One region of the Psychrobacter sp. CX97 genome, then DNA from elsewhere that is predicted to be linked to it. Evidence: predicted binding sites of a transcription regulator. Region 1 holds the regulator's gene; each other region holds the start of a gene.

Region 1 (4,297 bases):
GCCAGTAAAAGCTGACGCATTGATATGAAGATATAAGCATGAAACCCTATAAGATATATGTTAAATAAAGATGAGCCCGTCCTACTTGGATGGGCTCTTTTTAGGTCTTTGTATTTTTATCTTTGTTACGCTTAGGGCTGATGAAGCTTAACGTTGGTACGGTTTAATACGTTTTACTGAATGTTTATAGCGTTACTGCGAATTAGTAATGCTCTCACCGCAAACCCGCTCTTCTGGAAAAAAGGCATGGAAAGTTGAGCCTTTATTTAATGTCGATTCAATAGTCAACTTTGCCCCATGTTGATACAGCACATGTTTAACAATGGCTAAACCTAAACCTGTGCCCCCTGTGGCTCTGCTACGACCACTATCTACTCGGTAAAAACGCTCTGTTAAGCGTTCAATATGCTCTTCGGCAATACCAATACCATTATCACTTACTGAAAACAGACATCCCCCTTTAACCTCTTGCCACGAAATGCTAATCTCGCCGCCTTTAGGGGTATATTTAATGGCATTGGTCACTAAATTTAATAATGCACTATTCAGATAAGTCTCTGAACCATAGAGGTTTTTTTGAGAATCGATATGTAAGTCAATTAAATGACCATACTCTCTATTGTATACTTGGGCATCATCGAAAATATGAGTTAATAGACGGGGAATATCTACACAGGCTTCACTAGATATCTCTTCATTCTCTAAGCGTGAAAGCAGCAGTAAATCATTAATAATACTATTCATGCGCCGAGTTTGCTGAGTCATTAATTTAAATCCACGGCGCCACTTTGGATCTAAGTCTGGCTGATCTGAGAAAGTTTCAATGTAACCCATAAGTACTGTAAGCGGTGTACGTAGCTCATGCGAGACATTACCCACAAAGTCTTTACGCATTTGCTCCAGATGCTGCAAACGGGTTACGTCATATATAATTAGCAGCTTCTCACTACCAAAGTGAGTAACCTCACACTGTAAGAACCGAGTGGAATCTCGCCACGAGGTTAATCTAATCCCCTCATTTGGCGAGGTAACGGTAGTATAGTAATCATGGAACTCGGGAATTTTGATGAGTTCAAGAATATTACGCCCCTGATCCTCAGAACGTAACTCAAGCAAGTTTTCAGCAGCCTGATTCCACCACTCAAGCCTGTCATTGCTATCTAGTAATATCACTGTATCTTGCAGAGCTAATAGCGAACTGCGTATTTTTTTGACCAACCCCATCATTTTTTGATGGGTAATCTGCTCCTGCTTTTTACTTTCGTACAATTGACTAGCAGCAAAAGAGAGACTACCTGAAAAATCAGGTGGGGGGAGCGTCAATGAGCCACTAAGCCATTTATAAAATTGCTCCATAGCATAGGCACGCCAAATATAAAAGCAGAGCATACCAGCAACGATGCCCCAAGCAAGAGAGTTTAGATACCATCCAGATATACCGCCAATGATTACCCAAGTCAGTAGCCACTTAAAATCTGCCCAAAACAATGTGGATGCATTAGGCGTTAAAGCAAAAGACGCCTTTCTACTCTCTCTTTTCGTTGTTTCGACCCGCTCAGGCTGTTGACTCATAACACTCTCAACTTCACATCTTTGGCTTTTAAAATACACTTTTGTTATTTTCAAACAAAAACCGCTAAATCAATACAGCCACTTCAGTCTCAAGCTACTTGGCTGTGCCTATCAAAAATACCGGTAGAGAGTGCATATTGAAAAGCCCTATTAATAGGCCACGTTACTAAGCCATGCCCCAGCTACTAACATCCATTGACCAATGACGCTAACTAACTACTGACTAGCCATGAATTTTTGTTGAGAAGCGATAACCCGTACCGCGTACCGTTTGAATAAACCCCGCATAGTCATGTGGCTGTAGCACCTTACGCAAACGTCTAATATGAACATCAATTGTGCGGTCTTCCACATACACATTACCACCCCATACTTGGTCTAAAAGTTGGGTTCGTGTATAAGCACGTTCAGGATGACTCATAAAAAAGGCGAGTAAACGGTATTCAGTAGGTCCTATTTCTACTGGTGTGCCATCAGCTGTTACTCGCTGACTTACTGGATCAAGGCTCAACCCTTCAGCCTCAATGGGTTTATCACCCGATAAGGCACTGCTACGGCGCAGTACTGCCTTAATTCGAGATATCAGTTCACGCGTTGAAAAAGGTTTAGTAATATAATCATCTGCCCCAGCGTCAAGACCTTGGACTTTATTATCTTCTTCACCTTTTGCGGTTAACATAATGACGGGAATCTCTGATAGTAAGTCATCCTTTTTTAATCGACGACAAAAATCAATGCCAGATTGCCCCCCTGGTAACATCCAATCCAGTAAGATGATAGCAGGGCGATGATCCACTACCTGATGGTGTGCTTCACTGACATCTTCTGCTTGCAGACATTCAAACCCCGCCATCTCAAGCGTGGTAACTATCATTTCACGAATGGCTGGTTCATCCTCAACCACTAATACGGTTTCATTATTCATTTAAAATACCCCTTAAAAGCATCTCAGATTGCGCAGTCTGTAAAATCGCTGGTTTAAACTAACTTGTTTAATAGCGAGTTTAAAACCGACGAGTTAAAGTGACCAAAGCCAATTTGATGACTGAAATATTACGGTTATATTACAACGTAGAAATATGACAGTGAGATGACAAAAGGTAAGTATAGTTACTTTTAATGAATACTTTTTATGATTTTTGTCCTATTGAAGAGTCAAAGTCGCTTATTGTTTAATGGGTAAAGTTACTTTAATGTACTTTAATAGCATTGTGTATAAGATGATCTATGCTGACACAGCAGCTACTTCACTTTTAAATCTCTAATATGAAATTTATCGGACCGTCATTGGTGGATTTTACCTGCATAAATGCACCAAATTGCCCAGTGGCGACGTTCTGATACTGGGCTTGAGCATATGCCACCAACTCACTAAATAAAGCCTCGGCATCAGCAGGTTTCATTGCACCGCCAAAATCGGGACGACGCCCTTTGTCTGTTTTTGCCATCACAGTAAACTGCGACACCAATAGCAAGCCTCCGTCAACTTGTTGCACATTTTTGTCAAGTTTGCCCTCTTTATTCTCAAAAATGCGATAGGTCAATATTTTATCGATTAACTTTTTAGCAGTGTCGACGCTATCATTATGGCCAATACCAATATAAGCCAATATACCCTGCTCAATATGCCCTATCATGTCGCCATCTACTTGCACACTCGCCTGAGTTACTCGCTGTATTAATGCTTTCATTCGCCCTACCTTACAATATACTTTAAAAAAACACTTAATTAATAGGCCTATAAAACCGTCATCTAAGTTTCATAGTCATCAAATCATGATAAACTTTATCTTATAAATCAAGCGAATTACCATCAAAGTTGTCTAGAGAAACAATGAAAGACGGTAGAGGGCAACCGAGGGTAGACATTAGCTTTTTGGTTAAAACTGTGAACTAAAAGCTGTAAATTACAAAAAAGTATAACCCGTGAAATTAACTTTTTATAACGTTCTCTAAAACTGTTTAAGATTGCTTTGACTATGCTACTATTGCTCTGCCATTATGACTCTGACCCTATTGTATTGTCTTACCCTCCTTTTCTCTACCCCATTCATTGAGTGTGACACTCATTAATACCTAAAAACTTACTTATGACTATGATAAATATTGACATAAAAAACACCTTAAAAAAAGTTGCTACTAAAGACACTCTCTTTACCACGTTGCAACACATGGTGCCGCAGCAAAAGCTTAGTGAAGTTGCTGGCAAACTGGCTTCAAGCCAAAGTCCGCTGGTTAAAAAGGCATTTGTAACGGCTTTTGCTAAAGCCTACGGCATCACTTTAGATGACTATGGGCGCAAAAATTTAAGCGACTTTGACAGTTTTAACGATTTTTTCACTCGTGAATTAGATGATAATGCCCGCCCCATTGATGACACCAATGGGAGTATTGTCTCGCCTGCCGATGGTATGATTTCTCAAATCGGACACATTGAATCCAATCAGCTGTTACAAGCGAAAGGGCGTCATTATGATGTGGGTCAATTAATAGCGGATACCAAACTTGAGTCTGGTAATTATTATGAAGGTGGTAGTTTTGCAACAGTGTATCTGGCGCCAAGCAATTACCACCGTGTCCACATGCCATTTGATGGTAAGCTTATTGAAACCCGCTATGTGCCGGGCACACTTTTTTCTGTGAATAATGTGACTGCTGCAAACGTACCCGATTTATTTGCCCGTAATGAGCGCTTAGTGTGTATCTTTGACACTGAATATGGTCG
Region 2 (4,297 bases), on a different contig from region 1:
ACCGTTCACAAATAATGTCATCCAAATCTTGTTCATAAAGTGCGCGTGGTATCTGATAGATGGTATCAGCATCCTGACACATAATGACCGCACGCTCTTCTACGTTAGTAAACAAGGCAATTTTACGACGGTTATCTTGACTAATAGTATGCTCAGATCGCAAAATTAATACATCTGGCTGCAAGCCAATGGAACGTAATTCTTTAACAGAATGCTGGGTTGGTTTTGTCTTAGTTTCACCAGCACTGGAGATATAGGGTACCAGAGTTAAATGCATTAGCATGGCTTTATTCCGCCCAAGTTCTACCTGCATCTGACGAACCGCTTCCATAAACGGGAGTGACTCGATATCACCAACCGTACCACCAATTTCAATAATAGCAATATCGTAGCCTATACCACTGGCACGGATTCGATGCTTAATTTCATCAGTAATATGCGGAATTACCTGAACGGTACCCCCTAAGTAATCACCACGCCGCTCTTTATTGAGAACTGTTTGATAGATACGACCACTGGTAAAGTTATTAGTTTTGCTCATTTTAGAATGACGTAAAAACCGCTCGTAATAGCCTAAATCTAAATCTGTTTCTGCCCCATCTTCGGTAACAAAGACTTCACCATGCTGGAAAGGACTCATGGTACCAGGATCAACATTAATATATGGATCCATTTTGGTCATGGTTATTTTAAGACCACGTGCTTCTAAAATAGCTGCAAGCGATGCAGCAGTAATACCTTTACCTAATGAGGACACAACCCCACCGGTCACAAATATAAATTTAGTCATAATTTTTTATCTTAATGTGGCAGTCGCCAGTTGGTAAAAATAGATTTTACTAAATTTAGGGCAAAATTTATAGGGTTTAGTGATAATAAGTAAAAGTTTGATAGCTTGTTAAAGATTTTAAAACTTTACTTCACACAAAAAAACCCACTCCGAAGAGTGGGTTTTTTGGAATCAAATTCTAATGTTTAATTTAGAATTTGTATTCTAGACCACCACCGATAGCGAATACATCAGCATCACCTGTTATATTATCGCCAAACGGTACATCATCAGCACTGTTCACACCAGCATACGCATGCATGATCATGTTTTTCTGATAGTAGTATTTACCACCCACAACGATTTGATCAGAATCTGCATCTTTAACACCATCTAAATTTGATGTGTTGTTGTACTGAGTATAGATAGAAGCAGGTTTTGTGAAGTTCTGTAGACCCATTTCAGCGCTTACTACAAAACCTTTTTCTTTTTCGTCTCGATCATCGATGTCAGCTTCTTGATATAAACCACCAAGTGTTAATGGCATGTTAGTACCAGATACTTTAGATAGGTCTACTGAAACGGTACCACGAATAATGTCACCATCGACATTCAAGTCATTATCATAAGCTAAGCCAGCAGTAAAGCCAGTACCTTGATCAAACATTAAAGCAGCACCAAAACCATTATTACGGTCATCGCTGTCTTCAACAAAGCTTTCATCTGCACCATACATAGCATAAAACTCGAGTGGAAGACCTTCATATTTTGGTGCTGTCCACAAAATAGAGTTTTTAATACGACCACTATCAGACATATTTAATGCAGATAATTCTTCGTTCTCTTCAAGTTTGTTGCCACCTAGGTTGTCCCAATAACCAGCGTTAACCACCACGTTATTAATTTTATCTAATGTAGATTGGTTATGACCCGCACGGAACTCACCGAAACTTTTGTTTTTCACACCAAGATAAGTATCACGGTTTTTAAATGCTGTACCAGAGTCATTATCGATGTCAATGCCATATTCTAACTGATAAATAACATCAGTATTAGCCGTCATGGGCTCAGAGCCTTTAAAACCAATACGTGAAGAGTTAGAGTTAATTTGAACTGAATTCGTATCTGATTCATAGTTGCTATTGTTGCTTTCAAACTCACCATTAACGTAATCAGCAGTCATAAACGCTTTACCATACACAGTTGGTGCAGCGTTAGCAGCAGATACAGATAGAGCAGCAATGGCTGATGCTAAAAGTAGTTTTTTCATGGGGTATATCTCCACTTTACAATTTTAGTTATGGGCTGCCCTAGCAAGCTAACGCCCATTTTTAATTATCTAAATATCAAGAACTTCATTACGAAACACTTAATTAATTTAGATACCAGATTTGATGTTAGTTTGACAACAAATTATTACAGAGTTGTGAAAAGATAGAAACTTTATAAATAAAAGCCCTATGCTTAATTAATAGCCTGTTATTTTGTAACATCATTTTTCTAACTCGCTCATCTTAATTGATTATGATATAAATATCAACTTACAAATATCTAAGAATACTTTTTAATTCATTTCTTTACACCAACATAAATTAACTATCAAAGGTCTACTGGCTCTTTGCATAATAGCCAAACTACTTTAAAACCACGCTGATAACCATAAAAAAACTCACTCTATTAGAGTGAGTTTTTTACACTAAATCTATTGTTTAAACTAAAATAAATATTCTAAACCACCACCAATTGTCGTCGTTTCATTAAGACCATCAATATCTTCGTTACCAGCATAAGCATGCATAATCATATTTGGCTGGTATTTATAAGTACCGCCTACAATTATCTGATTTCCATCAATGCCTTTTTGACCTTTAAAGTCTGTAGTACCAATATACTGAGCATATACAGTTGCAGGTTTTGCAAAGTTAGATAAACCCATTGTTGCACTAACAGAAAAAGCCTTTTCGTCTTCGTCAGTATGGTCATAATCCGCGACTTGATATAAGCCACCAAGTTTAAGAGGCATACCTGCCATTTGGCTCATGTCATAAGTTGCAGTACCACGAATGATTTCAGCACCTGAGAATTCAGTTAATGGCTCATTAGTGAGTGGGTCTACTCCCGTCGCAACTTCAGTATTAATGTTTAAATCCTTATCATATGCTAGACCTGCTGTAAACCCTGTTCCTTGGTCATACATAGCTGCTAAACCATAACCGTTATTACGGTCGCCACTATCATCTACAAAACTTTCATCTGCACCATACATAGCAAAAAACTGTACTGGTACATTATTATACTTAGGGGATAACCAAAGTACAGAGTTTCTAATACGGCGGCTATCTGCCATCATGGTAAAACCTCTATCCCAATAGCCCTTACCAATCAGGGCATTGTTAATGTGTTGTAACGTTGAATGCTGATGACCGAAGCGTAGCTGACCAAAACTGTCATTTTTTACACCCAGATAGGTATCACGATTTTTAAATGCAACGCCAGAACCACCGTCATCATTATCAATATCAACTTGATACTCTAATTGATAAATGACATCTGTATTCTCAGTCATAGCTTCAGAACCTTTAAAGCCTAGGCGAGAGTAATTAGAATTAATCTGTACAGAGTCAGAGTCTTGATCTGCATTATTTTCAGCGTCAACATAATCCATAGTAACAAAGGCTTTACCGTATACAGTTGGGGCAGCGTGTGCAGCTGAAACTGATAAAGCAGCAATTGTAGATGCTAAAAGTAATTTCTTCATTGTGTAAATCTCCATTTTACAATTTGAATGGTGGCTAATTTGGTAACTAGCAGCCTGACTTTAATTTCTTCTAAGAAACATACTAAAAATGTTTCTGCCAGAGGAACTGGGTTGAATATTAGTATGGAATTAATCTACAAATGCTCGGAATTATTCCATTGAAACCAAAAACCTATCAATAGCTTTACTCTTACATATTATATTAATAGAGTACCAAAACTATACGAAACGTAGTCATTAGAACCATACTCTAGAATTAGAATAACAAATTTGAAATATTTTGCAACAAATAATTATGATATTTTAACAAACATATGTTGACAAATAATTAATATTCAAAAAAAATCCTGCTAAATTAAATATTTAGCAGGATTTATCATACAATAGGAAAGTTATTATCTAGTTAAGCGAATAACTTATTGTTAGTGTTGTGACTTTAACTTCAAACGGGCTTCATGAAGTAAAGGTTCAGTATAACCACTTGGCTGTTGACGACCTTTAAAGATTAGATCTTTAGCCGCTTGGAAGGCAATAGAGTTGTCAAAGTTACCCGCCATTGGAATATAGTTTGAATCGCCTTTATTTTGCTCATCAACCACTTTAGCCATTTTTTCCAAGGCTTGTATAACTTGCTCTTCAGTTACCACACCGTGATGCAACCAGTTGGCAATATGTTGACTTGAGATACGCAGTGTCGCCCTATCTTCCATAAGTCCTACGTTATTGATATCTGGCACTTTAGAACAGCCTACCCCTTGATCAACCCAGCG
Region 3 (4,297 bases), on a different contig from region 1:
AAGTGGTTGCGCCTGCACCGTATGCCGACTCTTTTAATAATTCTGGCACAACTGAAAAAACATCACGCATGGTTGCCGCAATAAACGGGATAATCATGATTGCTAAAATTAAAGAAGCAGTAAAGACACCAATCCCTAATGGCGGTCCACCAAACAGGCTGCCTATCATAGGTATAGGACCAAAATATTCAATTATGAATGGCTGAACGTATTTGGCAAATAAAGGGGCCAATACAAAAAAGCCCCACATCCCATAAATAATTGAAGGAATACCTGCTAAAAGCTCAATAGCAATACCCAGTGGCCTGCGTAGGAATGCAGGGCAAAGCTCTGTCAAGAAAATAGCAATACCAAAACTTACGGGCACAGCGATTAAAATTGCTATAACCGATGTGACTATCGTACCGTAAATAGGCGCTAAGGCACCATATTCATCATTTACTGTACTCCAATCTGAGCTGGTATAAAATCCAAAACCAAATTCTTTGATACTTGGCCAAGCACCAATAACCAGCGATATCATGATACCGCCCAAAGATATCAATACTAGCCATGCAAAGAACTTTGTCAAGTTAACAAAAAAGAAGTCATTTCTTTTTTGTTTTGCTAGTTGAGCGTGTAAGTCAGACATTGTAACCCCAACGTATTTTTATTTTTTAGGATAATACTTTCTTGCCATTTATAAGATTAAAAAGGCAAGCAAATGAACTTTCATTTACTTGCCCATTGTTTAAATAATCGTTAACGGTAACAAGCTAAAGATTATTTTGGCGTGTAAACTGGTTTGCCATCAGTACCAACTACTTGCTTCCACTCTTCTTTAAACAACGCAACCGCTTCATCTGGGAATGGTACATAGTCTAGGTCTAAAGCAGCTTGATCACCTTCGTTATATGCCCAGTTAAAGAAGTTAAGAACACCAGCAACTTTCTCTGGGTTTTGTGGGTTTTTATGAACTAGAATGAACGTTGCAGCAGCAATCGGCCATGCATTTTCAGTTTCAGAATTAGCGATAACTTTATAGAAACCTTCAGCTTTCGACCAATCAACATTACCAGATTCAGCAAATGATTCAGCCGAAGGTAGAACGGTATTACCTGCAGCGTTGACCATAGCAGCATAAGACATATCGTTCTGTTTAGCATAAGCATACTCAACATAACCAATTGAGTTAGGGGCCTGTTCAACCATACCCGCTACGCCTTCGTTACCTTTTCCGCCAACGCCAGTACCTAATTTATCAGTTGGCCATTCGACACTCTTATCAACGCCCACAGCAGACCAATCTCCTGAAACTTCGTTTAAATAATAAGTGAAGTTAAAAGTAGTGCCTGAACCGTCAGAACGATGAACCGTGGTAATTTTAGAATCAGGGAGTTTGAGACCTTCATTTAATGCAACAATTGCAGGATCATTCCATTTAGTGATTTTACCTAAGTAGATATCAGCAAGCACTTTACCACTCAATACAAGTTTACCTGGCTCTACACCTTCAACGTTAACAACTGGTACAACACCACCGATTACTGTTGGGAACTGAATCAAACCCGCTTCTGTTAATTCTTCTGGCTTAAGTGGTTTGTCTGAAGCACCAAAGTCTACAGTATTAGCTTTAATTTGTTTAACACCACCAGACGAACCAATAGAGTTATAATTTACTTGGCCTCCAGTTGCACTTTGGAAGTCAGCAGACCACTTTTGATAAATAGGCGCTGGGAATGAAGCACCAGCACCACTGACGTTCATTTCTACGCCTTCTATATCTTTATAGCGTTCCGTGCTACCAGTGGCTGACGAACCAGTAGTATTCTCAGCCGGTACTGTAGTCTCAGTAGTGTTTGCTTGTGTTTCACCAGTTGTTGCAGTGTCATCAGTTTTTTTATCGCAAGCAGCTAAGGTTAATACACTTGCTACTGCTACTGCCAATAATGAATAACGCATGGTCTCTCCTGAAGAGTTAATTAGTTATGAATATGATAATTGTTATAAGTAATGGGACTAAAAACACATCTACGAATGACTGGTATTAGGATCATATATTGTCATTAAACAATAATTAATGAACGCACTGTTAATAACAGTATTCTTCTATGCCCTATTGATATTGAGCACATTTTGACGCTTTAATATGACAGTTTGATGAAATGAAGCGTTTTTTGTTAAAACCTTGTAACCAAAGTTAATGACATTAAAAAATGCCAAGAAAGATTGAGAAAACATTAATAGCTTAAAACATTTTATATAATAATTTTTAGTTGGCTCAAAAGCACCGCTAAACCTTATTCAACTAAGGGTTCTGTGGGCTCAAATCTAGCTTTTGATATAGTAAATGTGGGTTAATAATTGGGTATTAAGCTTGTTTTCAGTGTAACATTATATAAATATTTTGATGGTAAAGAAGCGGGTTCATCTGTCTTCTATTTCACGCGCAGATTTAAACATGTGCGTATCCACCAGCGTCTATCTTCACAGTAACAAATGATACACGATACAAACTCCTAAGACATAAAAGGTCATTACTTTTAATATAGGCTACACTGTCAGAAAATTAGTTCAAAACAAATTAGTTCAAAATAAGTTATAATCGTACTTCGCTGTTTTACTGTTTGTTATTCTAAACTCAAAATATTCTTAGGAATGTTTCGTCTAAATATTAACAGATAAAAGGCTATACCCATGAAGAAACTTCTCAAGCCATTCGCTGTTGCGTCAGCCATTTTGCTCAGTATTCCTGCAAATGCGGGACTGGCCTCTTGGTACGGACCTGGCTTCCATGGCAAAAGAACGGCGTCAGGGGCAATATATAACATGTATTCGATGACTGCTGCACATAAATCTCTGCCTTTTGGTTCTAAAGTAAAAGTGACTAACCTGAAAAATAAAAAGTCCGTTGTTGTAAAGATTAATGACCGTGGTCCATTTACACCAGGCCGAGTCATTGACTTATCGAAAAAAGCAAATCTCGCCCTCAAATGTAATTTATGTAAAGTAAGCGTTGAGGTACTTAGTCATGGAGATGGCAAATATCGTAAAGAGTAAAAAAGTAAAAAAAAATAGGTAATCAGCTAAATTAAGCGAATGAATCTCCGACTTAAGCCTTTTAATCCACCTCTATTCTTCATTACTGCATACCATTAGGTATTTCGATAAAACTTTGCTAGTATAGTATTGCTATAATATCGACTCGGGGTGCGATTAAATCAATTATTAGCGTTTCACTAATAATTGATTTAATCGCTGAGACATTACCCGTTGAACCTGATACGGTTAATACCGTCGTAGGAAAGTCACCTTAAACTTCCTTAATTTCTGTTAGATAGTTATAATTTTATCCCCACTAGCCTCTACACCAATGAGAGTCAGGTTAAGCTATAATAGGGGTTAGTTATTATTAACTAGCAATATTAAGGGTGTGTGCACTGTCAGCCGAGTCGTTTTTATTTGACTGTTTCAACAGTAATTTGGCACTTGCCAATAATAATAGAAATAGGACTACGCCATGACCATGCAATCTACCATAGCCGCTAATGATAACCCTATAAAAGATAAGACGATTAAAACGCCTGCCCATCGCTCTTCAAAAGATGCCCGCTTTGATGAAGAGGCACGCGATCTAACTCGCAATCTGCCTGCCTCAAAAAAAGTTTATATCGAAGGATCGCGTCCCGATATCCAAGTACCTATGCGTGAGATTACGCTTACGGATACGCCTACTGGTGGTTTCGGCCTTGAGAATGGTGAGAAAAATCCACCTTTTTATGTGTATGACACCTCAGGGGCCTATACCGATCCGAATGTAGATATTGACTTAACGAAGGGATTGCCTAAACTTCGAGAAGGCTGGATTGAAGAGCGCGGTGATACTGAGATTTTAGAGGGCCTATCCAGTCGTTATGGCCGTGAGCGGGCCAGCGATATTAAGACAGCTAACCTCCGATTTTCCCATATTGATAAACCACGCCGTGCTAAAGCTGGGCGCAATGTTACTCAAATGCACTATGCACGTCAGGGTATTATTACGCCTGAGATGGAATATATCGCCATTCGTGAAACCCAAAAGCAGCATGAACTCACTGACATGCGTCAACATGAAGGTGAAACTTTTGGGGCTAATACGCCTAAAATCATCACACCAGAATTTGTGCGTGATGAGGTAGCAGCAGGCCGCGCCATTATTCCTAATAATATTAACCACCCTGAATCTGAGCCAATGATTATCGGACGTAACTTCTTGGTTAAAATTAATGCGAACATTGGTAACTCGGCGCTTAGCTCAAACATTGATGAAGAAGTCGCA

Evidence for each region. The regulator PhoB, encoded in region 1, activates phosphate uptake and scavenging genes when phosphate is short. The targets are predictions, from matches to a motif close to TGTCATNAANCTGTCATAA.
Region 2: the regulator PhoB is predicted to act here: its motif matches at 2,162-2,180, upstream of AC2SLL_RS01990 (porin).
Region 3: the regulator PhoB is predicted to act here: its motif matches at 2,127-2,145, upstream of pstS (phosphate ABC transporter substrate-binding protein PstS).

The regions. Positions count from the first base shown of each region.
Region 1 covers NZ_JBXYJE010000013.1:7,156-11,452, reverse strand. The annotation lists gene phoR (phosphate regulon sensor histidine kinase PhoR) at 193-1,572, opposite strand; gene phoB (phosphate regulon transcriptional regulator PhoB) at 1,796-2,497, opposite strand; gene dtd (D-aminoacyl-tRNA deacylase) at 2,826-3,263, opposite strand; gene asd (archaetidylserine decarboxylase) at 3,669-4,297, shown strand, end outside.
Region 2 covers NZ_JBXYJE010000002.1:126,450-130,746, forward strand. The annotation lists gene pyrG (CTP synthase) at 1-790, opposite strand, end outside; gene AC2SLL_RS01990 (porin) at 981-2,039, opposite strand; gene AC2SLL_RS01995 (porin) at 2,484-3,527, opposite strand; gene AC2SLL_RS02000 (malate synthase G) at 3,950-4,297, opposite strand, start outside.
Region 3 covers NZ_JBXYJE010000003.1:41,973-46,269, reverse strand. The annotation lists gene pstC (phosphate ABC transporter permease subunit PstC) at 1-631, opposite strand, end outside; gene pstS (phosphate ABC transporter substrate-binding protein PstS) at 763-1,941, opposite strand; gene AC2SLL_RS03175 (septal ring lytic transglycosylase RlpA family protein) at 2,677-3,039, shown strand; TPP riboswitch at 3,176-3,302, shown strand; gene thiC (phosphomethylpyrimidine synthase ThiC) at 3,500-4,297, shown strand, end outside.